DNA from 3 places in the Microbulbifer pacificus genome. Region 1 is predicted to be linked to each of the others. Evidence: predicted binding sites of a transcription regulator. Region 1 holds the regulator's gene; each other region holds the start of a gene.
The links. The regulator sigma-54, encoded in region 1, starts transcription at its own class of promoters, with help from an activator protein. The targets are predictions, from matches to a motif close to TGGCACANNNNTTGCNNT.
Positions count from the first base shown of each region.

Region 2: a site for sigma-54 is predicted at 3,522-3,539, ahead of glnL (nitrogen regulation protein NR(II)). Genes of this name have one in related genera too.
Region 3: a site for sigma-54 is predicted at 5,450-5,467, ahead of R5R33_RS15300 (CmpA/NrtA family ABC transporter substrate-binding protein). Genes of this name have one in related genera too.

Region 1 is NZ_CP137555.1:1,080,619-1,090,363, forward strand. Features, by position in the region: gene murA (UDP-N-acetylglucosamine 1-carboxyvinyltransferase) at 1-1,189, opposite strand, end outside; gene R5R33_RS04885 (BolA family protein) at 1,254-1,490, opposite strand; gene R5R33_RS04890 (MlaC/ttg2D family ABC transporter substrate-binding protein) at 1,608-2,279, opposite strand; gene R5R33_RS04895 (KpsF/GutQ family sugar-phosphate isomerase) at 2,738-3,709, shown strand; gene R5R33_RS04900 (KdsC family phosphatase) at 3,741-4,319, shown strand; gene lptC (LPS export ABC transporter periplasmic protein LptC) at 4,377-4,940, shown strand; gene lptA (lipopolysaccharide transport periplasmic protein LptA) at 4,927-5,490, shown strand; gene lptB (LPS export ABC transporter ATP-binding protein) at 5,562-6,287, shown strand; gene R5R33_RS04920 (RNA polymerase factor sigma-54) at 6,531-8,015, shown strand; gene hpf (ribosome hibernation-promoting factor, HPF/YfiA family) at 8,196-8,486, shown strand; gene ptsN (PTS IIA-like nitrogen regulatory protein PtsN) at 8,538-8,999, shown strand; gene rapZ (RNase adapter RapZ) at 9,123-9,745, shown strand, end outside.
Region 2 is NZ_CP137555.1:2,416,138-2,425,882, reverse strand. Features, by position in the region: gene R5R33_RS10480 (bestrophin-like domain) at 1-327, opposite strand, end outside; gene R5R33_RS10475 (zinc ribbon domain-containing protein YjdM) at 421-762, opposite strand; gene glnG (nitrogen regulation protein NR(I)) at 908-2,320, opposite strand; gene glnL (nitrogen regulation protein NR(II)) at 2,390-3,463, opposite strand; gene R5R33_RS10460 (DUF4124 domain-containing protein) at 3,802-4,488, opposite strand; gene glnA (glutamate--ammonia ligase) at 4,645-6,048, opposite strand; gene thiI (tRNA uracil 4-sulfurtransferase ThiI) at 6,424-7,890, shown strand; gene R5R33_RS10445 (MltF family protein) at 8,032-9,745, shown strand, end outside.
Region 3 is NZ_CP137555.1:3,586,242-3,595,986, reverse strand. Features, by position in the region: gene R5R33_RS15325 (DUF2066 domain-containing protein) at 1-576, opposite strand, end outside; gene purM (phosphoribosylformylglycinamidine cyclo-ligase) at 795-1,847, shown strand; gene purN (phosphoribosylglycinamide formyltransferase) at 1,854-2,531, shown strand; gene R5R33_RS15310 (DUF3108 domain-containing protein) at 2,491-3,357, shown strand; gene R5R33_RS15305 (OmpP1/FadL family transporter) at 3,589-5,067, shown strand; gene R5R33_RS15300 (CmpA/NrtA family ABC transporter substrate-binding protein) at 5,719-7,101, shown strand; gene R5R33_RS15295 (ABC transporter permease) at 7,138-8,130, shown strand; gene R5R33_RS15290 (ABC transporter ATP-binding protein) at 8,164-8,958, shown strand; gene R5R33_RS15285 (alginate export family protein) at 8,980-9,745, shown strand, end outside.

The DNA.
Region 1 (9,745 bases):
TATGGTAGATACGGTCCACCGTGGTAGTGCCCTCGGCCACCATACCGGCAATCACCAGGCCCGCTGATGCGCGCAGGTCCGAAGCCATTACCGGCGCCCCCTTGAGCTTCTCCACCCCCGTAACGATGGCGGTATTGCCCTCGAGCACGATGTTTGCGCCCATGCGGTTGAGTTCGTGCGCCTGGATCAGTCGGTTCTCGAAGATGGTTTCCACCACTGTACCTTTGCCTTCCGCCACCGCATTCATCGCCATGAACTGGGATTGCATGTCTGTGGGAAATGCCGGGTAAGGTGCGGTGCGGAAGCTAACGGCTTTCGGGCGATTGCCCTTCATATCCAGCTCGATCCAGTCGTCGCCGATACTGATGTGGGCGCCGGCCTCCTCAAACTTGGCCAGTACCGCGTCAAGAATATCCGCGCGGGTATGAGTCAGGCGCACACGTCCGCGGGCTGCGGCAGCCGCCGCCAGGAAGGTACCGGTTTCAATACGATCCGGCATTACGCTGAAGGAGCAGGGATGCAGTTTCGGCACACCGTGCACACGGATGGTATCGGTACCGGCACCTTCGATCTGAGCGCCCATGGCGGTCAGGAAGTCCGCCAGATCGACAATTTCCGGCTCCCGCGCCGAGTTGTGCAGCACAGTGGTGCCTTCCGCCAGCGCCGCAGCCATCAGCAGGTTTTCAGTACCGCCCACGGTGACTTTTTCCATCACAATGTTGGCGCCCTTCAGGCGGCCATTACTGCGCGCGCGAATAAAGCCCTCGTCGATGGTGATTTGCGCGCCCATGGCCTCAAGGCCCTTGAGGTGGATATCCACCGGGCGGCTGCCGATCGCGCAACCACCGGGAAACGATACGTTGGCCACACCGTGTCGTGCCAGCAGCGGGCCCAACACCAGGATCGACGCGCGCATGGTTTTTACCAGTTCGTAGGGCGCGGTCAGCTCGTTCACCGAACGTGGATCAATCTCCACACCCAGTTTTTCGTCAATGGTGATTTCGGTACCCATGCAGCGCAGCAGGGTAATCATGGTGGTGATATCGTTGAGGTGCGGGAGGTTGTGAATCTGCACCGGGCCGTCCGCCAACAGCGTGGCGGCCAAAATCGGCAGTGCTGAATTCTTGGCCCCGGAAATTTTCAAGGTTCCGGAGACGGGGCAGCCCCCTTCGATAATCAGTTTGTCCATTCGAACTGGTGTCCCATTGCGAAGCAAAAATCCCTGGCAAGCTCAAAGCCCGGCAGAGTAGAGGTTACTGACCGGCCTCTTCCGGGGTAAGGGTTTTCATCTGCACCGCGTGCAGGGTGCCATCGGCAATCTTGTCGGACAGCGCACCGTAAACCAGCTGCTGTTTCTTTAGCCGCGAGAGGCCGCCAAAGGCCTCACTGACCACGGTCAAATGCAGGTGGCTGCCCTCGAAAGACACGTCGGTAACCTGACTGCCGGGAATCTGCCCTTCAATCAGGGCTTTGATCTGATCTGGTTGCATAAAAAATAAATACAGGTGGGAATTCGGTCGGGGTTAAAGCAGGCGCGAAGTGTACTGGAAAGCGTCCACTGGCGCAGCCGCGATTCTGCGGACTGCGCCTCAATATCATCGATGCGTTTACTGCATCTCATCCGCGACTTTGTCCGCCGCGGACCAGTTGGCAATCACCTTGTCGAGGTCACCCTTGTTGGTCTGCATGGCCTGGGAGAACTGGCCGCGGAACGTTTTACCAAGGTTGACGCCGTTCAGGACAACGTTGATCAGTTTCCACTGACCATTTTTTTTGCGCGCCATGGTATATGCCACCTTGGTCAGCCCTTCCGAGCTGCGCACTTCTTGTAGCACATTAACCTTGCCACCCTTGGGGACGGAGCCAGGATTCACCACCTTGACATCCATACTGCCGAAGCTGGCAACACCGCGGGCGAAGGTCGCCACCAGATCGCGACGGAAGGCGCTGGTGAATTTTGCACGCTGCGCGGGCGTCGCCTGCTTGGCGTAGTCTGCCATAACACCCATGGCAATAAAGTCGAAATCCACCACCGGGGCCAGCACCCGATCTATGGACGCGTAGTAGCGCTGCGGGTTCGAACTGACCAGTTGCCCCTCCGAGCGGACCACATCCAATAGCTCTGTGGATACACTCTCAATCATGGTGTAGGGGTTTTCGGCAGCGCCGGCAAACGGTGCCAGGCTGCACAGCAGGACAGTGGATAGCAGCGCCCTGGCTTTGCGTGCGATTGCGGATTGGAAAGCTCCGGTCTTGATGGTCATGGTGAGTGCGCTCACTGAAAATCTCCCATTGGCAATTCGTCCCTTGGATGCACACAACACGAAAAAGTGTCATGGCGATGCCGAAATATCTTGCTGGCGGCTACAGATGAGACTGAAATCGGACCCAGTCCAACGCCACAGCTGACAATAGCGGCGGCAAACTATACCATGGCGCCGCCGCGGACAAGCGGCACGGAGTCACTTTCGCTCCGCCGCCCGGCCACAACCGCCCGAGGGAAACATCAGCGACAGGTGACGCACAGCCCGGCCCGCAGACATTCCGTGACGCAAACCTCAACCTCCGCTGATAGTAAAAGGTTAGCACGTCAGTCCGAGGCACAGCGGAACAAAAGCGGATCGCGACAGGTCGCATCTGGCAGGGTTGCACCCCGCCCGCGTTTTCTAGAATGAACGCAGTGGCACCGGTATATATAGCCCACCTGCCACCTTGGAAATTCCACACGAGAGATGTCATGGGAAAAGATCTGATCATCCAGGCCGGACGCCGCACCATATCCATGGAAGCCGCCGCGGTAGCCGCACTGGAAGGACGCATCGGTGACGACTTCCACCGTGCCTGCGAACTGATTCTGAACTGCCCCGGGCGCGTCATCGTTTCCGGCATGGGTAAATCCGGGCATATCGGGCGCAAGATCGCCGCGACCCTGGCAAGCACCGGCACACCCAGCTTTTTCGTGCACCCCGGCGAAGCCAGTCACGGCGACCTCGGCATGATCACCCGCCAGGACCTGGTTATCGCCATTTCCAATTCCGGCACCTCCGCCGAAGTCCTGACCCTGCTGCCGCTGCTGAAACGTCTGGGCATTCCCATGATCAGTATGACCGGCAAGGCGGATTCCCCCCTGGCGCAGTCTGCCGACGTGAATCTGGACATTGCCGTCGACACCGAAGCCTGCCCGCTGAATCTGGCCCCTACCTCTTCCACCACCGTTACCCTGGTAATGGGCGATGCGCTGGCAGTGGCACTGCTGGAGGCTCGCGGATTTACCGCAGAAGACTTCGCCTTCTCCCACCCCGGCGGTGCGCTTGGGCGCCAACTGCTGCTCAAGGTGGAAGACGTGATGCACGCGGGACAGGAACTGCCGCAGGTATCCCCCGACACACCGCTCTCCCAGGCGCTGCTGGAAATGACCAGCAAGGGCTTCGGCATGACGACCGTGGTGGACGACAAGGGGCAACTGCAGGGCGTGTTTACCGATGGCGACCTGCGCCGGGTCATCGACCAGAAGATCGAGCTCGACAGCGCCACCATGGACAAGGTGATGAGCCGTCGACCGAAAACCGTGAGCGCCCACATTCTGGCGGCGGAAGCCCTGCGCATTATGGAAGACAACAAGATTACCGCGCTGGTGGTAGAAGATCCGGAACACCATCCGGTAGGCCTGCTGCACATGCACGACATACTGCGCGCCGGTGTCATCTGACGCCACGCCCTATAAATAGAAGGATCCCCTCTTGAGCCAGCAAAGCCCAGTGCAACCGCTCAGCGACCAAGACCTCGATCAGGGTATCGAGCAAAAACTGAGCAAGGTGCGCCACCTGATACTCGACGTGGACGGCGTCCTCACCGACGGCCGGCTGTACTTTGACAACCACGGCAACGAGCTGAAAACCTTCCACACCCTGGATGGGCACGGTATCAAAATGCTGCAGAAATCAGGGGTGGCAGTGGCCATCATTACCGGTCGCCGCAGCGCTCTGGTGGAAAAACGTGCGCACGACCTCGGCATCACCCGCCTGATCCAGGGCCGGGAAGACAAGTACAGCGCCTTTCTGGAACTTTTCGCCAACGAGCCCTATGACCTGGCCCAGATTGCCTACATCGGTGACGACTATCCTGACCTGCAGCTGATGACCCGGGTGGGCTGCCCGATTGCAGTCCCCAGCGCCGCGACACCGGTAAAACAGCGCGCACTTTTCGTGACCGAGCGCGAGGGCGGCCTTGGCGCCGTACGCGAAGTCTGCGACCGCATCATGCAGGCGCAGGGGACCTTTGACGCCGCGCTGGCGCCCTATCTCGCCAGCCATCACTGAACAGAAGTCTAAACGGACGGCCAAAATAGCCGCCGATAGCGAGGAAACGGATACAGCATGCGCACCTGGTTACCACTTGTCATCGTGGTCGCACTCATCTCCCTGGGACTGTGGTTTACCGAGAGCCCACCCAAGCAACTGCTGGGCAAGCAGCCAACACAGCAGGAGCACAACAGGGCAGCGGATCTCATCATCCGCGATGCCCGCACGCGCCACTACAGCGCCGAGGGCTCCCTCGCCTACGAAGTGGACGCCGAGCGCGTCACTTTCTTCCAGTTCGCACGCCGGGACCGCGCAGACCTCACCGAACCCCGCATGGTGTTCTACCAGGGTGAGGACACCACATGGCGCACCGAATCCCGCACCGGGATCGCCTTTGACAACGGTCAGAAAGTGGTGCTGCAGGGCAAGGTTTCCATCCGCGAACTGCCACAACCCGGCATAAGCCTGTCCACCCAGAGAATTACCATCAAACCCCGCGAAGAATTCGCTGAAACCGACAAAGTTGTTACCATTACCGACGGCCCCAACCGCACCACCGGCAAGGGCCTGCGCGCCGATCTAAAGCAGGACAAGGTAGAAATTCTGTCAAATGTGGAAAGCAGCTATGAACCCCGTTGATTTACGCCGCGCGCCCCTGTCGGCGACTGCTCGCATCCTGCGCGCCGCGGTGGCCGCGACCTTTTTGCTGGCAAGCCAGGCCCACGCCCTGCCCAACGATCGTGAACAGCCGGTGAAGGTATCCGCCGATAAACTGGAGGCCAACCGCAGCCAGAATCTTTCCGTATACAGCGGTAACGTGGTCATCAGTCAGGGCTCACTGCAGATCCGCGCCGATCGAGTGGAAGTGCACGGCAATACCAAGGGGGAGATCAACAAGGTGATCGCCACCGGCTCCCCGGCCCACTTCCAGCAGCAGGTCGAAGAGAGCACCAACCCGGTCAAGGCCCGCGCGAAACGCATCGAGTTTCTGGTGAGTAGCGACGCCCTGCAACTCAGCGGCGAAGCGTTCGTGGACCGCGACGGCAACACACTGTCGGCAGAGCGCATCAACTACGACCTCAAAAGCGAGCAGATGCAAGCCCAGGGTCAGTCGGAAAAGAAACGGGTGGAAATGATCTGGAAGCCCGAATCCAAAACCGAGCCCACCCCCGCGGAAGACGGCCAGTAATCTACGCGCCCCATACAAACCGAACAGTCAAAAGAGGCGGCAAAACAGCCGCGCAGTTACCGGAATTCACTATGCCGACGCTCAAAGCGCTACATCTCGCCAAGCAGTATAAAAAGCGCAAAGTTGTTCAAGATGTATCCGTGAGCGTCTCCAGCGGCCAGGTTGTCGGCCTGCTCGGCCCCAACGGCGCCGGCAAAACCACCTGTTTTTACATGATTGCCGGCCTGGTACAGGCCGACGCCGGTCAGGTGATGATTGACGAGGAAGATATTACCGGTCTGTCCATGCACGGTCGCGCGCGCAAGGGTATCGGCTACCTGCCCCAGGAAGCATCGGTGTTCCGCCGCCTGTCGGTGGAGGACAACATCCTCGCTATTCTCGAGATCCGCAAAGACCTCGACCGCAACCAGCGCCTGGAGCAACTGGAATCACTCCTCGAGGAATTCCACATCACCCACATTCGCGAGAGCCTCGGCATGGCGCTGTCCGGCGGCGAGCGACGTCGGGTAGAGATCGCCCGCGCGCTGGCCACCAATCCGGCGTTTGTATTGCTGGATGAACCGTTTGCCGGGGTGGATCCCATCTCCGTGAACGACATCAAGCAGATCATCCGCCACCTGCGAGACCGCGGTATTGGCGTGCTCATTACCGACCACAATGTGCGTGAAACCCTGGATATCTGTGAGACCGCGTACATCGTCAGCGAGGGCCACATCATCGCCTCCGGCGACCCCAAAGACGTAGCCGAGAACAAACAGGTGAAAGACGTCTATCTGGGACACGAGTTCACCATCTGACCCTATATGGGTGAAATCATCAGCATTTCACCCTTCAATTACCGATTCCTGTCACAATTCTGACCGCGACAATCGCGACGGATATTTTTTTCGGCACGCTTATTGCTTATTCCTGCGCCCCTTGCCACTTGTGTTCCGAATTACCCCGGGGTAGTCTGCAGGCGATGAGCAATCTGCCGCCGACACAAGCATCAAATGTGTCGCAGCGGTGCAACGCCAGAATTTTATGCCGACACTCCCCCTATGAAGCAGTCACTCCAGTTAAAACTCGGCACTTCGCTGACGATGACGCCACAACTGCAACAGGCCATCCGCCTGCTGCAATTGTCGACGCTGGAGCTGCAACAGGAGATTCAGTCTGCCCTCGACAGTAACCCGCTGCTGGAATCGGACTTTGACGAGCACGCCGGCGAACATCTGCAGGAACAGAACACCCCCGCCACCATTGAGCGCCAGACTCTGGACAGTGCCGACAGCGGCCGCGAAGGCCTCGGCGGCGAGGGCGAGAGCGAGTCCACCGCCGATGGCGACTGGAACAGCGACATCCCCGAAGACCTGCCGGTAGACACCCGCTGGGACGATATTTACACCAACAGCAGTCACTCTGGTGGCGACGGCGAAGAGTACGCGCTGGAACAGCGCAACGCCGCCGCGGAGAGCCTGCAGGACCACCTGCTGTGGCAGCTGAATCTCACTCCACTGACGGCAGAAGACAAGTTGATCGGCGAGGCGCTGATCGACGCAATCGCCCCCAATGGTTTTCTCGATACCGATCTGGAGGATCTGGCGGAATCGTTTGCGATCGAAGTGGCAGAAATACTGGCGGTACTGAAAACCATCCAGCAGTTTGAGCCGGTGGGCTGCGGCGCCCGCGATCTGCGCGAGAGCCTGCTGCTACAGCTGCGCCAGCTGCCGGAGAGCACCCCCTGGCTGGCACAGGCCTTGACCGTGGTCGGCCAGCACCTGGACCTGCTGGGCAAACGCGACTTTCGCCAGCTGAGTCGCCGTACCCGACTGAGCGAGGCACAGCTCGGCGAGGTAATGCGCCTGATCCAGACCCTCACCCCCTACCCCGGCGAGGCCTTTGGCGGCGAGGAGCCCCAGTATGTGGTGCCGGACGTAATCGTCAGCCGCCGCGAGCAGCGCTGGGTAGTGGAACTGAACCCGGAAACCACGCCCAAGCTGCGCATCAACGATGCCTACGCCGCGCTTATCCGCCGCGCGGACAACTCCACTGAGAACAATTATCTGCGCGACAACCTGCAGGAGGCCCGCTGGTTTCTGAAAAGCTTGCAGAGCCGCCACGAGACGCTGCTCAAGGTGGCGAGCTGCATCGTCGAAAAACAGCAGGGTTTCTTCGAGCTGGGACCGGAGGCGATGAAGCCGATGGTACTGGCCAATATTGCCGAGACCATTGGCATGCACGAATCCACCATCTCCCGGGTGACCACGCAAAAGTACATGCTCACTCCCCGCGGCGTATTCGAACTCAAGTACTTTTTCTCCAGCCATGTGAGCACAGACTCCGGTGAGGACGCCTCCTCCACGGCCATCCGCGCGCTGATTCGCAAGCTGGTGGACGCAGAGCAACCGCGCAAGCCGCTGTCGGACAACAAGATCACCCAGGAGCTGGACAAACAGGGCATTCAGGTCGCGCGCCGCACCGTCGCCAAGTACCGCGAGTCCATGGGCATTCCCTCTTCCAGCGAGCGCAAGCGACTGGTGTAAATAGACCGAAGCGGATCAGCCGGTCACACTCCCTCTGTGCAAGCGCCGTTTTCGATCAATTTCTGCCCGACCAATGCCCAGGAATCGAGTGTATCCTTCCATTCTGGTGAACTTCCTAGTAGGGTTGCCGCCCTGTGCGGGGGGCAGCCAAATTGTGTTGTACCCGATGAGGAGAAATCCATGCAGATCAACATCAGTGGCCACCATGTAGACGTAACCCCGGCCATTCGCGATTACTGCCTGACCAAGCTGGACAAGCTCTCCCGCCACCACGACCTGATCACCAATACCCAGGTCATCCTTTCCGTCGACAAACTGATCCAGAAAGCGGAAGCGCGGGTTCACGTTAACGGCAAGGACGTATTTGCGGATTCAGAATCGGAAGATATGTACGCGGCGATCGACTCGCTCGCTGACAAACTCGACCGGCAGCTGCTGAAACACAAAGAGAAATTACGCAGTCACCGCTAGACGTTGCCCCAGGGAAACGGCTGGCCTGCACTGTCAGATCACCAGTAAGTTATGACATTGGAAGCATTACTCTCTCCCCGCCTGAGCCTGTGCCACCTGGCGGGGAGCAGCAAGAAAAAGCTGTTACTCAATATCGCGCAGGCGATCTCAGAACAATACCCCGATCTGGATTCTGATACCGTCTTCAACCAGCTGGTGGCACGGGAGCGCCTGGGCTCAACCGGTATCGGTGAAGGTGTCGCTATCCCCCACTGTCGCCTGCCCGGCTGCGAGCGTCCCATCGGGGTGCTCTGCACCACGTCGCCAGCGGTAGATTTTGATGCCATCGACCGCCAACCGGTGGATCTGCTGTTTGCCCTGTTGGTCCCGGAAGACGCGGACCAGGAACACCTGGATACCCTCGCGGAAATCGCTGCCCTGTTCAGCGACAGCCGCGTGCGCGAAAAACTGCGCGAAGCCACCACCAGTGATGAGCTCTACGCACTGGCCATCAACAGTGCGGCGGCGGCATAATAGCCACCGCATTTGTCCGGCGCCCGGTGCACAACCGTATGGCTGCCAGATGACCGGCTCCGGCAGCCTCCCACCACAGGTCTGCCGCCCGGCCAACCCGAATCAGCAAGGAGCGCTTGTTCTATGCGACTGGTGATCATCAGCGGCCGCTCTGGCTCAGGAAAAAGTTCCGCCCTCGAGCTGCTCGAAGATGTCGGCTTCAACTGCATCGACAACCTCCCCGCCAGCCTGTTGCCCGAGCTGATCCGCCGGGTTACCGAACACCCCCCCGAAAAAAATACCCATCTCGCGCTCGGTATCGACGCCCGCAACCTGTGGCACGACGTGCGCCAGGCCCCGCGGGTGATCAGCGAACTGCGCGAAAGCGGCGTAGAATGCGACGTCATCTACCTGGATGCCCGCTCGCCGGTGCTGGTGCAACGTTTTAGCGAAACCCGCCGCAAGCACCCCTTGAGCGACAGTCGCACCCATCTGCTGGAAGCTCTCAATCACGAAAAGGAACTGCTCGCACCGCTGGCGGCCATGGCCGACCTGGTGATCGACACCAGCAGCCTCAGCCTGCACCAGCTGCGCGACCAGATTAAAACCCGTGTGGTGGGCAAAGACTCCCCGGGCATGGCAATCCTGTTCCAGTCCTTCGGCTTCAAGCACGGTGTGCCAGTGGACGCAGACCTGGTGTTTGACCTGCGCTGCCTGCCAAACCCGTATTGGGTGACGGAGCTGCGCAACAAGACCGGGCTAGATCC
Region 2 (9,745 bases), 1.3 Mb from region 1:
GCGCGCGCGCGCGCGATTGTCCGCGCGCAGAAAATCCGTGCGCAGGTAGGTGGTGCCGATGGCATTGACCTCTTCCAGCAGCAGCGCCTTGCGGTGGCCGAAACGGTCGGCGGTCATATTGAAGGTGAGTGCCAGCATGAAAGCCAGTAGACCGAGAGTGGCGGCCACCGCACTGCCCATGGAGGGATCATCCCGGTGACCTTTGCGGCTTCTCCCGAGCCGGCGCCCCACCAGGTAACCGCAGGCGAGAGCTGCAAGCACCAGCAGGATGGAAGCGAAATACACCCCGGTCAGCGATAAATCAGAAAACGACCTCGTTATGGCCATGTATGTTCCAGAAAAACCCCGTGGTTATGGGCAAGTCTGGACCAGCGCAGAGCGATCTGCCGGCGAATTGTTCTCCGCCGGCAGCGCGGGGAATCAGGCTTTTTTGACGAATTCAGATTTCAGTTTCATCGGGCCGATACCGTCCACTTTGCAGTCGATATCGTGGTCCCCCTCGACCAGGCGAATATTCTTCACCTTGGTGCCCACTTTCACCACCAGTGACGAACCCTTGACCTTGAGGTCTTTGATCACGGTCACGGTGTCGCCGTCGGCCAGCAGATTGCCGTTGGCGTCTTTAATTACCAGGCCGTCATCGGCGTCCGACGCACCCTGCTGCGCCGACCACTCGTGCCCGCATTCCGGACACACAAACAGGTTGCGGTCTTCGTAGGTATAGGTCGACTGGCACTTGGGACAGTGGGGGAGGTCACTCATGAAAGACTCCGGGATCAATACTTGTGGGTAGCTATCTGGCATTAAAGCAGAGATGGATACGGCGCGGCCTCTGGCCGACAGCGCGCAAATGAAAACGGGCACCCGAGGGTGCCCGTGGCAATGATATCGCCGGAGGTGGCGGCTGTCAGTCCTCGCCGCCGCCCATGCCCAGTTCTTTCAGCTTGCGGGTGAGGGTGTTGCGCCCCCAGCCCAGCAGTTCGGCGGCGTCGCGTTTGCGACCGGCGGTGTGCTTGAGGGCGATTTCGATCAGCGCGCGCTCGAACGCCGGCACGGCCTGGCCGAGGATTTCCCGCTGGCCGGTGGCGAGCGCCTGATCGGCCCACAGGCGCAGGGCTTTCTGCCAGTCCTGCGGCACTTCGCTGCTGGCGCTCTGCTGGTGCAGCTCCGGCGGCAGGTCGTCGATGTGCACTTCGCGGCCAGAGGCCATCACGGTGATCCAGCGGCAGGTGTTTTCCAGCTGGCGCACGTTACCGGGCCAGCCGAGGCCGGAGAGGTATTCCTCGGTGTCCTTGAGCAGGATTTTCGGTTCCACCCCGAGATCCTTGGCGGCGATATTGAAGAAGTGTCGCACCAGGCGGGGAATGTCTTCGCGGCGATCGGCGAGACGCGGGATATGGATGCGGATAACGTTGAGACGGTGGAAAAGGTCTTCGCGGAATTTGTGCTGCTCGACGAGACGCTCGAGATTCTGGTGAGTGGCGGCGATGATACGCACATCCACTTTTACCGGGGTGTGGCCGCCCACCCGGTAGAACTCCCCGTCTGCAAGCACCCGGAGCAGACGGGTCTGAGTCTCCGCGGGCATATCCCCGATTTCATCCAGGAACAGCGTGCCGCCGTTGGCCTGCTCGAAGCGGCCGGCGCGCTGGGCGCTGGCGCCGGTGAAGGCACCTTTCTCGTGGCCGAACAGCTCGGACTCCATCAGGTCCCGGGGAATCGCCGCCATGTTCAATGCGATAAATGGCTGGCTCTTGCGCGGGCTGTGGTTGTGCAGCGCCGCCGCCACCAGTTCCTTACCGGTACCGGATTCGCCGTTGATCAGCACGGTGATATTGGAGTGGGACAGACGGCCGATCGCGCGGAACACCTCCTGCATCGCCGGCGCCTCGCCGATGATCTCCTTGTTGCCGGTGCCGTTTTCGATCACCACCGGCTCTTCCGGCTGCTGTTCATTGGCGTGGGCCAGCGCGCGGCGGGTCACCGCTACCGCCTCGTCCACGTCAAAGGGTTTCGGCAGATATTCGAAGGCACCGCCCTGGTAGGCCGCCACCGCGCTGTCGAGGTCCGAGTGCGCGGTCATGATGATGATCGGCAGCGACGGGCGTTCGGCCTGGAAGCGCTGCAGCAGTTTGAAGCCATCGGAACCGGGCATACGAATATCGCTGATCACCACATCCGGTGATTCGCTGTAAAAATCGTCCAGCGCGCGATCGCCATTTTCGTAACAGGTTGTGTCGATACCCGCCCGGGAAAGGGCGCGCTCCAGCACCCAGCGGATGGAGCGGTCGTCATCAATGATCCATACGCGATTGTTCATAATAATTTTCCGGCTCTGTGATTACTTTCTAATAATTTTCGTACTACTGGTTCTCGTCCCCGCCGGCCCCTAATCGTTGGCCAGCGGCAGATAAATCTGGAATTCGGTCAGTCCCGGGCGGCTCTCACATTTGATGAGCCCCCGGTGCTGGTTGATGATGTGCTGGGAAATGGAAAGCCCCAGCCCCGAGCCCTCGGCGCGCCCGGAAATCATCGGGTAAAAAATTCGCTCGCGGATGTCTTCCGGAATCCCCGGGCCGTTGTCGACCACGTCGATACGGCACACCAGCGCGCAGTGGCGACGGCCGATGGTGAACTGTCGCTGCACCCGGGTGCGAATGGTGAGCTCACCCTCCGCCAGCCCGATATTCTCGGCAATGGCCTGCATGGCGTTGCGGGCGATATTCAGCACCGCCTGGATCAGCTGTTCGCTGTCCGCCGGAATATCCGGAATCGAGGGATCGTAATCGCGCTTGATTTCCAGCGCGCCATCGCACTCCGCCTCGATCAGCTGCGCCACCCGCTCGGTGATCGAATGCACATTCACCGGCTGCAGCTTCACCGGCTTGCGCGGGCCGAGCATGCGGTCCACCAGATTGCGCAGGCGATCCGCCTCCTCGATGATGATCTGGGTGTACTCCCCGAGACCATCGTCACCCAGATCCTTCAACTCCCGTTGCAGCAACTGTGCCGCTCCGCGAATTCCGCCGAGGGGATTTTTCACCTCGTGGGCCATGCCCCGCACCAGGTTGCGGGTGGTCTCCTGGGCGGAGAGCAGCGCGTCCTCGCGGGCGATGCGCAGCAGGCGGTCCATGGACTGGACTTCCAGCAGCAGCAGGCCGAGATCCGTAAGCGGCGTCACCGAGTAGTCCACGGTGCACTCTTCCAGGTTGTGCAGAAACCACAGGGCGCGGCGCACGGTGTACTTCTCACCGGTGGCCAGCGCTGCGCGCAGCGCCTGTTCCGGGGAGCGGGATTCCCGCACTACCTCGTCCAGCGGCAGGCCGATGGCGCGGGCGCTGGAGGCTGCCACCAGGTCTTCTGCCGCCGAGTTGAGGTAACACAGCGACAGGTTTTCATCGAGCACCAAGACAGCCGACGTTAGGTTGTCCAGCAGCAGGCGTAACTGGCGATCGTTGAGCATTCGGTCTTCCGAGGTTGCGAGTTGCGATTTGGTTCACTTCTCCGGTTCGCCTAATGGCAGTGCAAAAAGCAAACCAAAATGGCGCATAAACCGGATTCACAGGAAACTTTCAGGGGCACCGAGAAAAGATACCGCCATATTGCGCACCATTATGGTGCGACGATCGAAAAATAGCCAGATATGCCGCTCACAATTGGGCACGCAGACAGAAGCGGCGCCAGGCGCGGCAGCATGGCGGCGAAATGACTGAGAAGAATGACTGAGATGGAGGAAGGGAAAGAGGAGGGGACGTAGTGCCGGACGCCGAAGATGGCGCCCGGCGAAACCGGCGGCGCGTATCAGCGTGGCTGGGGTTTCGGTGGATTGGCAACACCCGGTGCCTGGGGCATTTTGGGCATCTGCGGGGCCTGCTCCGCGGGGAAATCCGGGATCTGGCCGCCGGGACGCTTTACATGCACCTGGATCATCTGCGACTGCGCCAGTGGCCGACCGCTGGCATCCAGCAACACCGCCTGGATGGTGTGAGAACCGCGCTCCAGCGCGGAGATATCCAGGCTGGTGCCGGAAGAAGTGCCGGACCAGCGCTGACCGTCGATCACCGCGTAGAAGGCATAACCGTCGCGGGGCACCGGTTCCAGCGCCACCTGCAGCACGATAAAGCGCTGCCCCGGCGGGATGGTGGCATCGTTGGACGGGCTGACGATGGCGAAATTCACCGGCCCCAGGTCGCCGCGATCCTCGTCACTGCGGGGGGACAGCTTGCGCACCGGCAGGGGCACGGGCAGCGCAATCGGCTGCACGTTGGTGGGGCCTATCTTGACCTTCTCCGCCCTGGAACCCGCGGGTGCGGTATCACTGAACGTGACCCGACCGTCGGGACCGACGATCTTGTAGACACTGGTGCCACTGGAGGATTTGTCATCCTCCGCACCCGATTGCGCGCCCGAATCCTGCAGCGCCATCGCCGGCACCGCCAGCACCAATACCAGCGGGAGCAACCATTTTTTGATGGACCATTTGTTCATGGGCAATCCTGCCTCACTTTTTGTGTTCTGTTGCAATGCTAAGGCTAGCCATCTGCGTCGCAAAAAAAAAGCCCACACCGAAGTGCGGGCTTTCTCGTCATCTTTGCGCCGCCCTCATATCAAAAGCCGGGGCGGTGCCGCGATGATACCTGCGAATTAGCAGGAGTAGTACATTTCGAACTCGACCGGGTGAGTGGTCATGTTCACACGCTGTACTTCGTCACGCTTCAGGGCGATGAAGGCGTCGATGGCGTCGTCAGTGAATACGCCACCCTCGGTCAGGAAGGCGCGGTCCTGATCCAGTGCGTCCAGGGCCTGTTCCAGGCTGGAAGCAACGGTCGGGTACTCGGCCAGCTCTTCCGGCTCCAGGTCGTACAGATCTTTGTCCGCCGGGTCGCCGGGGTGGATCTTGTTCTTCACGCCGTCGAGACCAGCCATCAGCAGTGCAGCGAAGGCCAGGTAGGGGTTGGCGATCGGGTCCGGGAAGCGGGTTTCGATACGCTTGCCTTTCGGGCTCGGCACAAACGGAATGCGGATGGACGCAGAGCGGTTGCGCGCGGAGTAGGCCAGGATTACCGGTGCTTCGAAGCCAGGAACCAGACGCTTGTAGGAGTTGGTGCCCGGGTTACAGATGGCGTTCAGAGCGCGCGCGTGCTTGATGATACCGCCGATGTAGAACAGGGCAGTTTCAGACAGGCCAGCGTAGGCGTCACCGGCGAACTGGTTCACGCCGTCCTTGCTGAAGGACTGGTGTACGTGCATACCGGAACCGTTGTCACCTACCAGCGGCTTGGGCATGAAGGTGGCGGTTTTGCCGTAAGCGTGGGCCACGTTGTGCACCGCGTACTTCAGGATCTGAACTTCGTCAGCCTTTTTGGTCAGGGTGTTGGCGCCAACGCCGATTTCACACTGGCCAGCGGTACCCACTTCGTGGTGGTGTACTTCAATTTCCAGACCCATCTGCTCCATCGCGGCACACATGGCAGCGCGGATGTCGTGCAGGGAGTCGACGGGCGGAACCGGGAAGTAGCCGCCTTTAATGCCCGGACGGTGACCCATGTTGCCTTCGGCATAGCTGGCGCCAGAAGACCAGGCCGCTTCCTGGGAGTTGATCTTGTAGAAGGCGCCGCCCATTTCGGCACCCCAGGTGATGTCGTCAAATACGAAGAACTCGGGCTCCGGGCCCATCAGAACCTTGTCACCGTAACCGGTGGACTTCAGGTATTCCTCGGCGCGCATGGCGATGGAACGCGGGTCGCGCTCGTAGCCCTGACCGGTGATCGGGTCAACGATGTTACAGCGAATGATAACGGTCGGCTCGTCGGTGAACGGATCCAGGAATGCGGTATCGTCAACCGGCATCAGAACCATGTCGGATTCGTTAATGCCCTTCCAGCCAGCGATGGAGGAACCATCGAACATCTTGCCTACTTCGAAGAACTCGCCGTTCACTTCCTTAGAAGGAATGGAAACGTGTTGTTCCTTACCTTTGGTATCAGTGAAGCGCAGGTCTACCCATCTGGCTTCGCTCTCTTTGATCAGTTCGAGCGTCTTTGACATTGCAGTCCTCCAAGAATGAAAAAGTTATGTGTCGCGCCAATTCGCTTTATCTTGTGGCAACAGTAAAAGCAAGGAGTGTGCCAAATTGGGGCAAACTGACTGTGGGCGATGACTGGCGTGCTGAATACGGCGGCAGTGGCCCAATTTGGGACAAAACTGGCCGGGCAATTCCCAGGACAACCCCAAGATAGTCCCAACATTGGTGCTTTCAAACCGCAATATGCACCAATTAAGGGCTGAGAAGTCACGTTAAGCACCAATTTGGTGCCGCAAGCAAATTCCCAGTGGCGAGTTTATAATTCGCCACCTTTGCCGGGAAGCGGTGTACGCGTTCCCGGCTCACATTTCTGTCAATCGCGGTTCTGGCACATCCCTATGCACTTCGTCGTCAAGTTTTTCCCAGAGATCACCATCAAGAGCAACCCGGTACGCAAGCGCATGTCGCGACAGCTTGCGGACAACCTGCGCAAACTGCTGCGCGGGGTCGATGACCGCATCCAGGTGCGCAAGGACTGGGAAAAAATTGATGTGATCGCGCCGGACGCCGTAGCCCACCTCTCCGACCGCATTGAAGAGGTGCTGGCGCACACCCCCGGCATCGCCAACTTCGCGCGGGTACAGCAGTTCCCCCTGGGCGACATGGACGACATGTACCAGAAGACCCTGTCGGTGTGGGGCGACAAGCTCAGCGGCAAAACCTTCTGCGTGCGGGCCAAGCGTACCGGCAAGCACGACTTCCAGTCCCTCGAGGTGGAGCAGTACGTGGGCGGCGGCCTCAACATGAATACGGACGCCGCCGGGGTGAAACTGAAAAACCCCGATATCACCGTGAAACTGGAAATCCGCCACGACAAGCTGAATGTGATCGAGCAGCTGCACCAGGGCCTCGGCGGCTTCCCGCTCGGCACCCAGGACCCGGTGATCTCGCTGGTCTCTGGCGGCTTCGATTCCACCGTGGCGAGTTATTTGACCATCAAGCGCGGTATCCGCACCCACTACCTGTTCTTCAACCTGGGTGGGCGCCAGCACGAGCTGGGGGTAAAGGAAGTGGCGTTCTACCTGTGGGAAAAATACGGCGCCTCGCACCGGGTGAAATTCATCACCGTGCCATTTGACGAAGTCGTGGCCGAGATCCTCGAGCGCATCGACGACTCCTACATGGGCGTGACCCTGAAGCGCATGATGCTGCGCGCGGGCTCGGTGATCGCCAAGGAGCTGGATGTGGATGCCCTGGTTACCGGCGAGGCCATCGCCCAGGTGTCCAGCCAGACCCTGAAAAACCTGTCGGTGATCGACAGCGTCACCGACACCCTGGTGCTGCGCCCGCTGATCACCTCCGACAAGACCGACATTATCCGCACCGCGCGCGAGATCGGCACCGAGGAATTTGCCGCGAACATGCCCGAGTACTGCGGCGTGATCTCGGTGAAACCCACTACGCGCGCGAAGATGGAAAAAGTGCAACACGAGGAAACCCGCTTCGACTTCACCGTGCTCGACCGCGCCATCGGTAACCGCGTGATGCAGAACATCGACGAGGTGATGGAAGACCTCGGTGAAGACGCGCCGGCGGTAGAGGAATTCGCCGCGCCCGGCAATGCCATCGTCATCGACATCCGCCACCCCACCGAAGAGGAAGTGAACCCGCTGGAGCTCGACAACGCCAGCGTGGAGACGATCCCGTTTTACCGCCTGAGCACCGCGTTCAAAACCCTGGATAAGGACAAGCAGTACCTGCTGTACTGCGCCCGCGGTGTCATGAGCAAGCTGCACGCCTCGCACCTGCTGGATGAAGGCTACAAGAATGTAGGGGTCTATCGGCCGGAGAAACCGCAGCACTGAGTTGCTGTGCCCCCAAAGCGCGAGAACAGGCCCGGCTTTCATGCCGGGCTTTTTTTTGCGTCTCCGCCTGAAGCGGCTGCAAACCCGAACCTGTGACTAGACTTGAAGGTATACCTCGATTCGAACCGTTTGGGAGCGCATATGCCGCCAGGTCTGCGCCTGTTTACCTGCTTGACCCTACTCTGTGTCCAGCTGCTCGCTGGCGGCTGCGAGCGCGAGGCGGGCAAACCATCTTCACCGAATCAACATATCGAGCAGCTTTCACAGAGGGATGACACCGGAGCCTCGCAACAAGCCGAAACTACGGGCTCTGCGACCGACAACGCCAGCGCGAACGACGAGAGCGACGACCAACAACCCCAGCAAAAATACGCGGGTCGTCCGGCGGCGAGCGACGAGCTTCGCCCCGAAGCAGACTGGGCGCCGGACACCACCGGCGAGTATCCCATCGGCGCCTACAACAACTACATCGAGAAAGGTGACCTGGACGCGATCAGAAAGCGCGGCAAGCTGCGCATACTGGCCGATATCGCCAATACGGACTCACTGCACCGCGCCGCCACCCAGCAGGACATTGAAATCGAGCTGGCAAAACAGAAAGCGGAAATCCTCGGTCTCGAACCCGTAGTGCTCTATGCGGAGAACTTCGATCAGCTGATCCCGCTACTGATCGAAGGCAAGGGGGACATCATCGCCAACAACCTGGTTCCCACCCCGGAGCGCGCCGCGCTTATCGATTTTTCCAATCCCATGGGCAAGACCCACGACACATTGATTTCCCAAAAAGACACACCGGAAGTGGAAGTCGGCGACGCGCTCAAGGGCAAGACACTGACCGTCACCAAGGGCACGGTGTTTGAAACCCGCGGGCGAGAATTCGCCAAACAGCACCCCGGCATTGACCTGAAGGTTGTGGAGAAAAATTATGTCGAACTTGCCCTGGACGTGTCACTGGGGCATATCGATTTCACCATTATCGATGAGCAAATTTTCGCGCTCGTCAGCCAATTTCGCGACAACCTCAAGAAAAATGTCGTCTTCGAGCGCGAGGACCCACTGGCGATAGGGCTGCGCAAAAACTCCCCGCAACTGCAACAGGCCCTGAACGACGCCATCCGCAAGATCAAGCTCACCAATCCCTACATGCGCCACCTCGGCGACCTGGACAAAATCAAGGAGCGCGGTGTCCTGCGCGCGGTAACGCGCAACCACCCCGGCACTTACTTCATGTGGAAGGGCCGCATAATGGGTTACGAATATGAACTTATGAAAAAATTTGCCAAGTCACTTGATGTGCGCCTGGAAATTATCGTGGCACCGACGCACAAGGAAATCTTTAGCATGGTGCGCGACGGCAAGGCCGACATCGCGGCCAGCCTGATAACCGCGACCAAAGCCCGGGATCTGGCCGGTATGGACTTCGGCCCCGCCTACATGAAAGAAACCGTAGCCCTGGTCGGTCGCCCCGGTGACAAGATTGAAAAACTGGAAGACCTGAATGGCAGAACCATTCATCTGCTGCGCTCCAGCAGCCAATTCGAGCTGCTCATGGAGCTACTCGACAGTCATCCCGAGCTACGGGAATTGAAGATAGATATCCAGCTGGTTCCCGAGGAACTGACGATCCCGCAAATTCTCGATCGTGTAGCCGATGGAGAGTACGACCTGACCATCGCCGATGATGTCACGGTAAGACTGGAACATCACTGGCGCGACGACATCGTCAATCTGTTCGACCTCCATGTCGAAGACAACATCTATGCGTGGATGGTACGGGAGAGCAACCCGCAGCTTCTACAGGCGGTAAACCAATTCTTCAGCGACCCCGAGATCACCAAACTGCGCGACACCCTGT
Region 3 (9,745 bases), 1.7 Mb from region 1:
AGCCTCATCCTGCGCCCACAGGCTGCCAAGCGGCATATTGCGCTGGTCATTGAGATCCATGACCGGGAAGTCCAGCGGCAGACCGCGCTCCTGGGCGATACCGTCGAGCAGGCCGAACAGCTCCGGATAATCTTCCTGGCGCAGGGTATCGCGGCCAGACTGCAGCGTATCCACCGCCATCCACACCAGGGTGCCGGGACGGTTGTTGGGCCACAGGGGCAACTGAAGCTGATGTACCAGATCATTCACCGCCTTGGGGTCGAAGGTCAGGTTCAGGAAGAGCTGATTGATGTCACTGTCGTAACGATAGCTCTGCACGTACTTCTGTGCCTGCTCCAGCACCGGCGCCAGTTTCGGGTCGTTGACAATATTCTGGTCACCGGTCACCCGCACAAATACCCGCCCGAGGCCGCGCACCGTGGCATCGGCGCGGTCGGAGGTTCCACGGCTGGCAACCGCTTCACTTATCTCGTATAAATCGGGCAAAACTCTGGCCGAAGACGGCAATGCCAGCATCATTGCCGCCAGTAACAGCGAGAAACAGAGCACCATACGGAAATTCGTCGTTAATGGCATCGGTTCTCAGTCCCCTTACCTCTTATGTTTTTGCGTGTGACTGCGCGGCCAGCAGGAGGCCGCTCACGGCGGACCTGCGGATTGGGAGTCACCTCCCGGCAGCCAATTACCGGCTATTGTATCAGTGTCGGCTATTTCTCCCAGCCTTCAGTTCGCACAATGTGTACTTTTTCCACTAGAATACGCGCCCTTCGAAACTGGCCCTTACAGGTTGAACCATGAGCGACTCCAAGCCCAACTCTCCCTCCCTCAGCTACAAAGATGCCGGCGTTGATATCGACGCGGGTAACGCTCTGGTTGAGCGCATCAAGCATGTTGCCAAGCGCACCTCGCGCCCGGAGGTGATGGGCGGACTGGGTGGCTTTGGCGCCCTCTGCCAGCTGCCGAGCGGCTATAAAGAGCCGGTGCTGGTCTCCGGCACCGACGGCGTGGGCACCAAACTGCGCCTGGCCATGGACCTGGGCATCCACGACACCATCGGTATCGACCTGGTTGCCATGTGCGTCAATGACCTGGTGGTAGCTGGCGCCGAGCCGCTGTTTTTCCTCGACTACTATGCCACCGGCAAGCTGAACGTCGACATCGCCGCAGATGTGGTGGGTGGCATCGGCAAAGGCTGTGAACTGTCCGGCTGCGCCCTGGTGGGCGGTGAAACCGCGGAAATGCCGGGTATGTATGAAGGCGACGACTACGACCTCGCCGGCTTCTGCGTGGGCGTGGTGGAAAAATCCGGCATCATCGACGGCAGCAAGGTAAAGGTTGGCGACAAGCTCATCGCCCTGCGCTCCTCCGGCCCCCACTCCAATGGCTACTCGCTGATCCGCAAGGTGCTGGAGATCAGTGGTGCCGACCTGCAGAAGGACCTGGAAGGTAAAACCCTGGCCGAGTCCCTGATGGCCCCCACCCGCATCTACGTGAAGAACCTGCTGACCCTGATCAAGGAAGTGCAGGTCAACTCCCTCTGCCACATCACCGGTGGCGGCCTGCTGGAGAACCTGCCGCGCGTGCTGCCAGAAAACACCCGCGCCGTGATCGATACCAAGAGCTGGGAGCTACCGCCGGTATTCCGCTGGCTGCAGGAAGCGGGCAACATCGAAGGCCGCGAAATGTACCGCACCTTCAACTGCGGTGTGGGCATGGTGGTCTGCGTACCCGCCGACAAAGCGGACAAGACACTGGCCCGACTGCAAGAACTGGGTGAAGAGGCCTTTATCGTCGGCAGCATCGAAGCCGGCAATAGCGGTGAAGCCGTCGAGCTGGCGGGACTCTAAACCTCCATGTCGACAGCCACCGAACTCGCTGCCAACCTGCCAGGCAAGTGCCGCGCCGTAGTCCTGATCTCCGGCAGCGGCAGCAACCTGCAGACGTTTCTCGATGCCGCGGCGGATGACGCCTGTGACTACACCGTGGAAGCGGTGATCAGCAACAAGGCAGATGCCTACGGCCTGACCCGGGCCAAGAATGCCGGTATCACCACCGAAGTCCTGAGCCATCGGGACTTCTCCGACCGCGAAAGCTTCGATGAGGCCATGATTGAGGTGATTGATGCCTACCGCCCGGATCTGGTGATCCTGGCGGGCTTTATGCGCATCCTCACTCCGGGCTTTGTGCGCCACTACAGCGGACGCCTGTTGAACATTCACCCGTCTTTGCTGCCCAAGTACCAGGGCCTGCACACCCACCAACGCGCTCTGGATGCTGGAGACAGCGAACATGGCGCCACGGTACACTTCGTTACCGAAGAACTGGATGGCGGCCCGCCTATCGTGCAGGCGGCGGTACCCATTGAGTCTGGCGATACCGCCGAGGCACTTGCACATCGGGTACTGGTGCAGGAACATCGGATCTATCCGCTGGCCGCCAGCTGGTTTGCCCAGGGGCGGCTCAAAATGGTCGGCGACCGCGTTGAGCTGGATGGGGAATTGTTGCCCCGCAGCGGCAAGCGTCTCGACTGACAGGCCGGTTACACTTCCGGCCTGGACTATGGAAATAGAATTACAGGCCGGAGGTGGAATCTTGTCTCGTTACGCAGCATTCAACGCTTTTTCAGCAATTGTTATTGCGCTTGTTTTTGCGCTGATACCCAGCGCTCCCGGTTTCGCCCAGCAAGGCACCAGCGCCACCCCTCCCCCCCAAGTACTTATTCCCTTCACTGCCACGTACAGGGCAGAGTTCAGCGGCTTCGGCGTCACTGCCGAGCGCAAGCTCAATGGCGGCCCCAGCAGCTGGCGCCTGGATTTTTCCGCCCACTCCATGTTTGCCAAAATCGAGGAGTATTCCCGCTTCGCCCAACAGGGGTTGCGGCTTGTTCCGCAACATTACGATTACCAGAAATCCGGCCTCGGCAAAGATCGCCACACCGCACTCAGTTTTGAAGACAACGCCACCCGCGTGATCAATGTGTACGACAAATCCCTCAGTATCGACAACGCACCGGGAAATATTCAGGACAAGATCAGCTACCAGCTGCAGTTGGCCATCGATGTCGCCAATGGCAAATCACCACTGAAATACCAGGTAGCGGACGGCAAGAAAATTCGCGAATACGAATTTGAAATTACCGGCAGTGAAAAACTAAAAACGCCAATGGGGTTGATCGAAACCATCAAGGTGCAACGTGTGCGTGGCGAGGATGCAGAACGCGTCACCAATATCTGGTTTGCACCGGAGTGGAATTACGCCTTGGTGAAGCTTATGCAGCAGGAAGATAATGGCAAAAGCTACCAAATCACCCTGACAAAATTATCCATCGACGGTAAAGAAGTCAGCGCAAAAAAATAATCCGAAAAAATTTTTCACATCTCTACAAAAATCTACGCCAAGGCGTAGATTTTTCCGCTTAGGGCCACTATAAAGTCGCCGCATTCTCCACGTGAGTAAAAATCGCACTGCTAGAATCAAACAACTGGGAATTTGTTTGCTTCAGTAAAACCATTTCTGGAAATGCTTCTCTGCCAGACCAGGGCATTTTTTCTCCCGTCGGCACTAATTTCAGCAATAGAGTGGGACCTCATGACTATCAAAATTCTGCGTAGAGCCGCGCTGGCTGCGGCAATCTGTTCCGCATCCAGTGGCATTTTTTCCAGCGGCGCCATGGCTGCAGGCTTTGGACTTCAGGAATCCAGCAGCTCCGGTCTCGGCCGTGCTTTCGCGGCTGAAAACGCCATTGGCGACAACGCAGCCATTCTCGCCCGCAACCCGGCAGGCTCCGCACTGTTCAACGAAATGGCGTTTTCCGTCGGTGTAACTTATGTAAACCCGGAAATTGATGCCGCAGGCACGACCGACTACTACCTGCTGACCCCAGCCGGTCCGACACTCGCGGCCTCGGTATTTGCAGAGGCGAATGACTACGCAACCAGCGCTGCTGTTCCCAATGCCTATCTGGCAGTTCCATTCAATGACTGCTGGTCATTCGGTCTGGCGATCAATACCGACTACGGCCTCGAAACCGATTTCGACTCCGATTGGCCGGTTACCCATATTGCCGACAAAACCGAGCTGCTGAGCGTGGATATCGCCCCGTCTGTGGCATTTGATTACAACAATCAATTCAGCATCGGAGTATCCGTCAACTTCCTGTATGCGGACGCGACACTGAAGAGCAAAGTGCCGAATAATTTTGTGCTCGATCCTATCGCACAACAGCTGCTGGGCACTTCCGTATCCAACGCGAAACTTCTTGATGCCGATGGCGACGACTGGGATTACGGCTGGAGCATTGGTGCGCTGTGGCGCAGTGTCGACGGCCGCACTCGTATTGCCCTTTCCTACCAGTCCGAATTTGACCCGGAAATTGAGGCAGATGTGGATTCCGATCTGCTTCGCGCATACGACAATGCCGGCAATGTCATTGGCACTTTCCACAACGAGCGGGCCAACCTGACCCTGGATCTGCCGGATATCGCAGAGCTGGGTATCTATCACCGCTTCGATGAGCACTGGGGCATTGCCTTTGGCGCCCTGTGGACCGACTGGAATGACTTCGAGCGCCTGGAGGCCTACTTCCCGAACCAGCGCATCGACGGCGTTCCGATTCCGGACTACAACCCGCTGCACATCAAGGAAGAGAACTTCCAGAGCGGCTGGCGCTACAGCTTGGGCCTGGAGTACTACCCCTGTGATGAAGTCACCTGGCGTGTCGGTTACGCCTATGACGAAGGCGCGGCGCGCGATGGCCTGAACCACGACGGCATCGAAGAATCAGCAGCATATGGCCTGGGAGGCGGACTTGGCCTGCCGGTTACCTGGCGCACCCTGTCCATCCCGGATGCAGACCGTCAGTGGGTGACCTTTGGCGGCACCTTCAAGTTCAACAACCAGTTGAGCATTGACGCCGGTCTGGCATACCTGTGGGGTGACGACGAGCCGATTCAGGAGTTCCAGGCACTGCCGCTGACACCCACCGCTGGACTTGGTACCTACTTCAATGGTGGCACCACCAACCTCGAGGCTTGGCTGGTGGGTGCATCCCTGAACTACAGTTTCTGATCACGCTGTAGATCACTGACTCACCCGATTAAAAGGGCCGGGCGCCAGCGCCCGGCCCTTTTTTTGTTTTTACCTGACGCCATCCGGCCGTGCTTATTTACAGCGCATGCACCATTCCGTTCTCGCTAACGCACCGAAATGGATGCAGTAACCGCGACAGTAAGCGCAGCTGTATAAACCAGCCTGTCGCGAAATCCCACCGCACCAAAGCCTCCGAAAAATACTGAAACGGAGCTCCGCTGGGGCAAGCACAGCAAAGCCAGCGAAAAAAACCTGTCGAAAATTCAACAAGTTGCCGCATTCCCACCACTATTCTCGCGACACAGCCACAACGTCCTGCAGAATTCATTGGGGCGCCAATCATGATCCAGCTGTGAAAAATTGGCACAGAGTCTGCAAAGCGACAGATAAATGCGGAAACTCTTATCCGCACCGAAATGACCCGGCAACTGTGGCCACTCATTTCCGTTGACCTACCGGGCGCAGTTTAAGCCCGGATAACAATCAGACTGGCAACGCCAAGGCGTTTGCCCTTGAGCAGAGGCGCTCACCGATCCTGCCCCGTTTGCAGGGAATCGGTGAGCGCTTTTTTTTGCGCAAAATTTTCGAAGACCAATTCTGAATCACTTTGAGAGCAGGAGCACGACACCCATGTACTGGAAAACGCCCTTCAAAAAACTGGCCGCAATGCTGGCACTGGCTGCGGGACTCGGCGCCGGCATGACGTCAGCCTATGCCGCAGAACTTGGCTATCCGGAAAAAGAGGAACTCACCTTCGGCTTTATCAAACTCACGGATATGGCGCCTATCGCCATCGCCTACGAAAAGGGTTTTTTTGAAGACGAGGGACTTTACGTCACCATCGAAGCCCAGGCCAACTGGAAAGTATTGCTGGACGGCGTAATCGACGGCCGCCTCGATGGCGCACACATGCTGGCGGGCCAACCCATCGCCGCCACCATGGGTTTCGGCACCAAAGCCGACATCATCACTCCGTTTTCCATGGACCTGAATGGCAACGGGATCACCGTTTCCAACGCCATCTGGGAGCAGATGAAACCAAATATCCCCACGCAGGCGGACGGCAAACCGGTACACCCGATCAAGGCCGATGCCCTCAAGCCGGTGGTGGAAAAATACAAGGCCGACGGCAAACCGTTCAATATGGGTATGGTATTCCCGGTATCCACCCACAATTACGAACTGCGCTACTGGCTCGCTGCCGGCGGCATCCACCCGGGATTTTACGCACCACACAAGGGTGACATCTCCGGCCAGATCGATGCCGACGCGCTGCTTTCCGTCACCCCACCGCCGCAAATGCCCGCAACCCTGGAGGCCGGCACCATTTACGGCTATTGCGTGGGCGAACCATGGAACCAGCAGGCGGTGTTCAAGAATATTGGCGTGCCGGTGGTAACCGACTATGAGATCTGGAAAGACAACCCGGAAAAAGTGTTCGGCATCACCCGCGAGTTCGCGGAGAAGTATCCGAACACCACGGTGCGCATCACCCGCGCGCTGATCCGCGCCGCCATGTGGCTGGATGAAAACAACAATAAAAACCGACCGGAAGCGGTGAAGATCCTGTCCCGTTCCAACTATGTGGGCGCGGACTACGATGTGATCGCCAACAGCATGACCGGCACCTTCGAGTACGAAAAAGGCGACAAGCGCGAAGTGCCGGATTTCAACGTGTTCTTCCGCTACAACGCCACCTACCCCTACTACTCCGACGCCATCTGGTACCTGACGCAGATGCGCCGCTGGGGCCAGATTCCCGACGACAAATCTGATGCTTGGTACAAGGAACTGGCCGCGAAAGTGTACCGCCCGGATATCTACCAGGCCGCGGCCCAATCTCTGGTCGCCGACAAGCTGGCTCGCGCAGACCAGTTCCCAGACTTCGCCAACGAAGACGGCTTCCGCGATCCGCAGACGCATTTTATCGACGGCATCGTCTACAACGGCCACAAACCCAACGAGTACATCGACAAGTTTACTATCGGCCTTAAGTCCGGCCAGAAACTTTAACCGGAATTTACCAACACGAACCCCGAGGTAGCAGGTATGAACAGCACGACAGTGAATACGGGCAAGTTTTATGGCTTCCGATTGCCGCAACTGGAAAGCAATTTACTCGGTAGCGCCGTACGTCTGGTGGCACTGCCACTACTGGGGATGCTCGGCTTCCTGCTGCTGTGGTCGGTGACTGCACAGAATATCGATACTTCGCTGGGAAAATTTCCCGGTCCCGCTGCGGTAATGGAACAGTTCAAGGCGCTGTATGGTGAACACCAGCGTTCGCGGGAAAAGGAACACGCTTTTTACCAGCGTCAGGAAGTGCGTAACGCAGAACGGCTCGCGGCAGATCCCAGCTACGAGCCGAAAATCCGCGCCTACACCGGCAAGGAAACGTTCGTCGACCAGATTGGCACCAGCCTGGTAACGGTGATGAGCGGCTTCCTGCTGGCGGCAGCGATTGCCATTCCATTGGGCATTGCCATCGGGCTCAGCAAAACCCTGAACAGTGCAGTCAATCCGATCGTGCAGATTTTCAAACCGGTCTCGCCGCTGGCCTGGCTGCCGCTGGTGACGATGGTGGTATCAGCCCTTTACACCAGTCCCGATCCGCTGGTGGCGAAGTCGTTCCTCAACTCCATGATCACGGTGACGCTCTGCTGTCTGTGGCCGATGGTAATCAACACTGCGGTAGGCGTTGCCGGTATCGATCAGGATCTGGTGAACGTGAGCAAAGTGTTGCGCCTGCCGGCCCTGCGCCATGTACAAAAAATCGTGTTGCCCGCGTCGGTACCGATGATTTTTACCGGTATGCGCCTGTCCCTCGGCGTCGCCTGGATGGTACTGATCGCGGCCGAGATGCTGGCACAGAACCCGGGACTCGGTAAATTCGTGTGGGATGAATTCCAGAACGGCAGCTCCGATTCCCTCGCCCGCATCATGGCCGCGGTACTGGTCATCGGATTTATCGGTTTTCTTCTCGACCGCGGCATGCTGATGCTGCAGAAGCTGGTGTCCTGGGACAAGAGCAGCAACCAGTAACCCAGCCACATATTCACATTGGAGAGCGGAACAATGAGCGTACTTCTGGACATCAGCCATATCGATATGGAGTTCCCCACGCCCAAGGGCCCCTTTACCGCCCTGCGCGATGTGGACCTGAAAATTCGGCAGGGGGAATTTGTATCCCTGATTGGTCACTCCGGTTGCGGCAAGTCCACCGTGCTGAACGTGGTGGCCGGGCTGTACCAGGCCACCCGCGGCGGCGTCATCCTGAGCGGCAAGGAAGTGAGCGAACCCGGCCCCGAGCGCGCGGTGGTGTTCCAGAATCATTCCCTGCTGCCGTGGCTCACCGCTTATGAAAATGTCGAACTGGCGGTAAAGCAGGTATTCGGCAACAGCAAAACCAGGGCAGAAATGCGTACTTGGATCGAGCACAACCTGGAACTGGTACACATGAGCCACGCCATGCACAAGCGCCCCGGGGAAATATCCGGCGGAATGAAACAACGTGTCGGTATCGCGCGCGCACTGGCCATGCAACCCAAGGTGCTGCTGATGGATGAACCCTTCGGCGCCCTGGATGCCCTGACCCGCGCGCATATGCAGGATTCCCTGATGGAAATCCAGGCGGAGCTGAACAACACAGTGATCATGATCACCCACGATGTGGATGAAGCGGTGCTGTTATCCGATCGCATTGTGATGATGACCAACGGCCCCGCCGCCACTGTCGGCGAAATTCTCGACGTTGAGCTCGGGCGCCCGCGCCACCGTTTGGCGCTCGCCGATGATCCGCAATACAACCAGTACCGGGCACAGGTACTCAAATTCCTCCACGAGCGCCACAGCAAACAATTTTTCAATTAATCAGAAACAGGAACCAACACCATGAAAACCAAAATTTTTACACTTCTGACACCGCGGCAACCGACTCGCCGAATTCTGGCCAGCACCATCGGCGCCGTGACCATCGCTGCCGCCAGTATTCCGGCACAAGCGCAGGAAACCGTAAGCCAGGAAGCTCCCGTGGTGAGCAGCATTACCGATGCACTGGCCCTAGGTGATGTCACCCTGGGCTTGCGTGTGCGCACCGAAATGGTGGACACCGCCGGCAGTGACGACGTGGATCTTACCAGCCTGCAGACGCGCCTGACGTTCTCCTCGGCCAGCTACCAGGGCTTCAGCACCCTGCTTGAAATGGACGACGTCACCCACCTCACCGAATTCGAAGGCGGTGTCAGCGACCCGGAAGGTACCGAGGTCAATCAGGCCTATCTCGCATACACCACTGGAGCCACAACCTTCAAATACGGCCGCCAGCGCATTCTGCTGGACAACCAGCGCTTTGTGGGCGGTGTTGGTTTTCGACAGAACGAACAGACCTACGACGGCTTCAGCGCAAGCAATACCAGTTTCACTGACACCACCCTGTTCCTGGCGCATGTACGCAACGTGAACCGTATTTTTGGTGAAGACAGCCCTGTCGGGGACCACACCAACGACAGCTACCTGCTAAACGCCAAATACACGGGTTTCTCTGCAGGTGCCCTCAGCGGTTACGCCTACCTGCTGGACAATGAAGATGCCGCGGCTTTCTCCACCGACACTTACGGCCTGCGCTTTGCGGGCAGTCAAGCGGACATGAGCTACACAC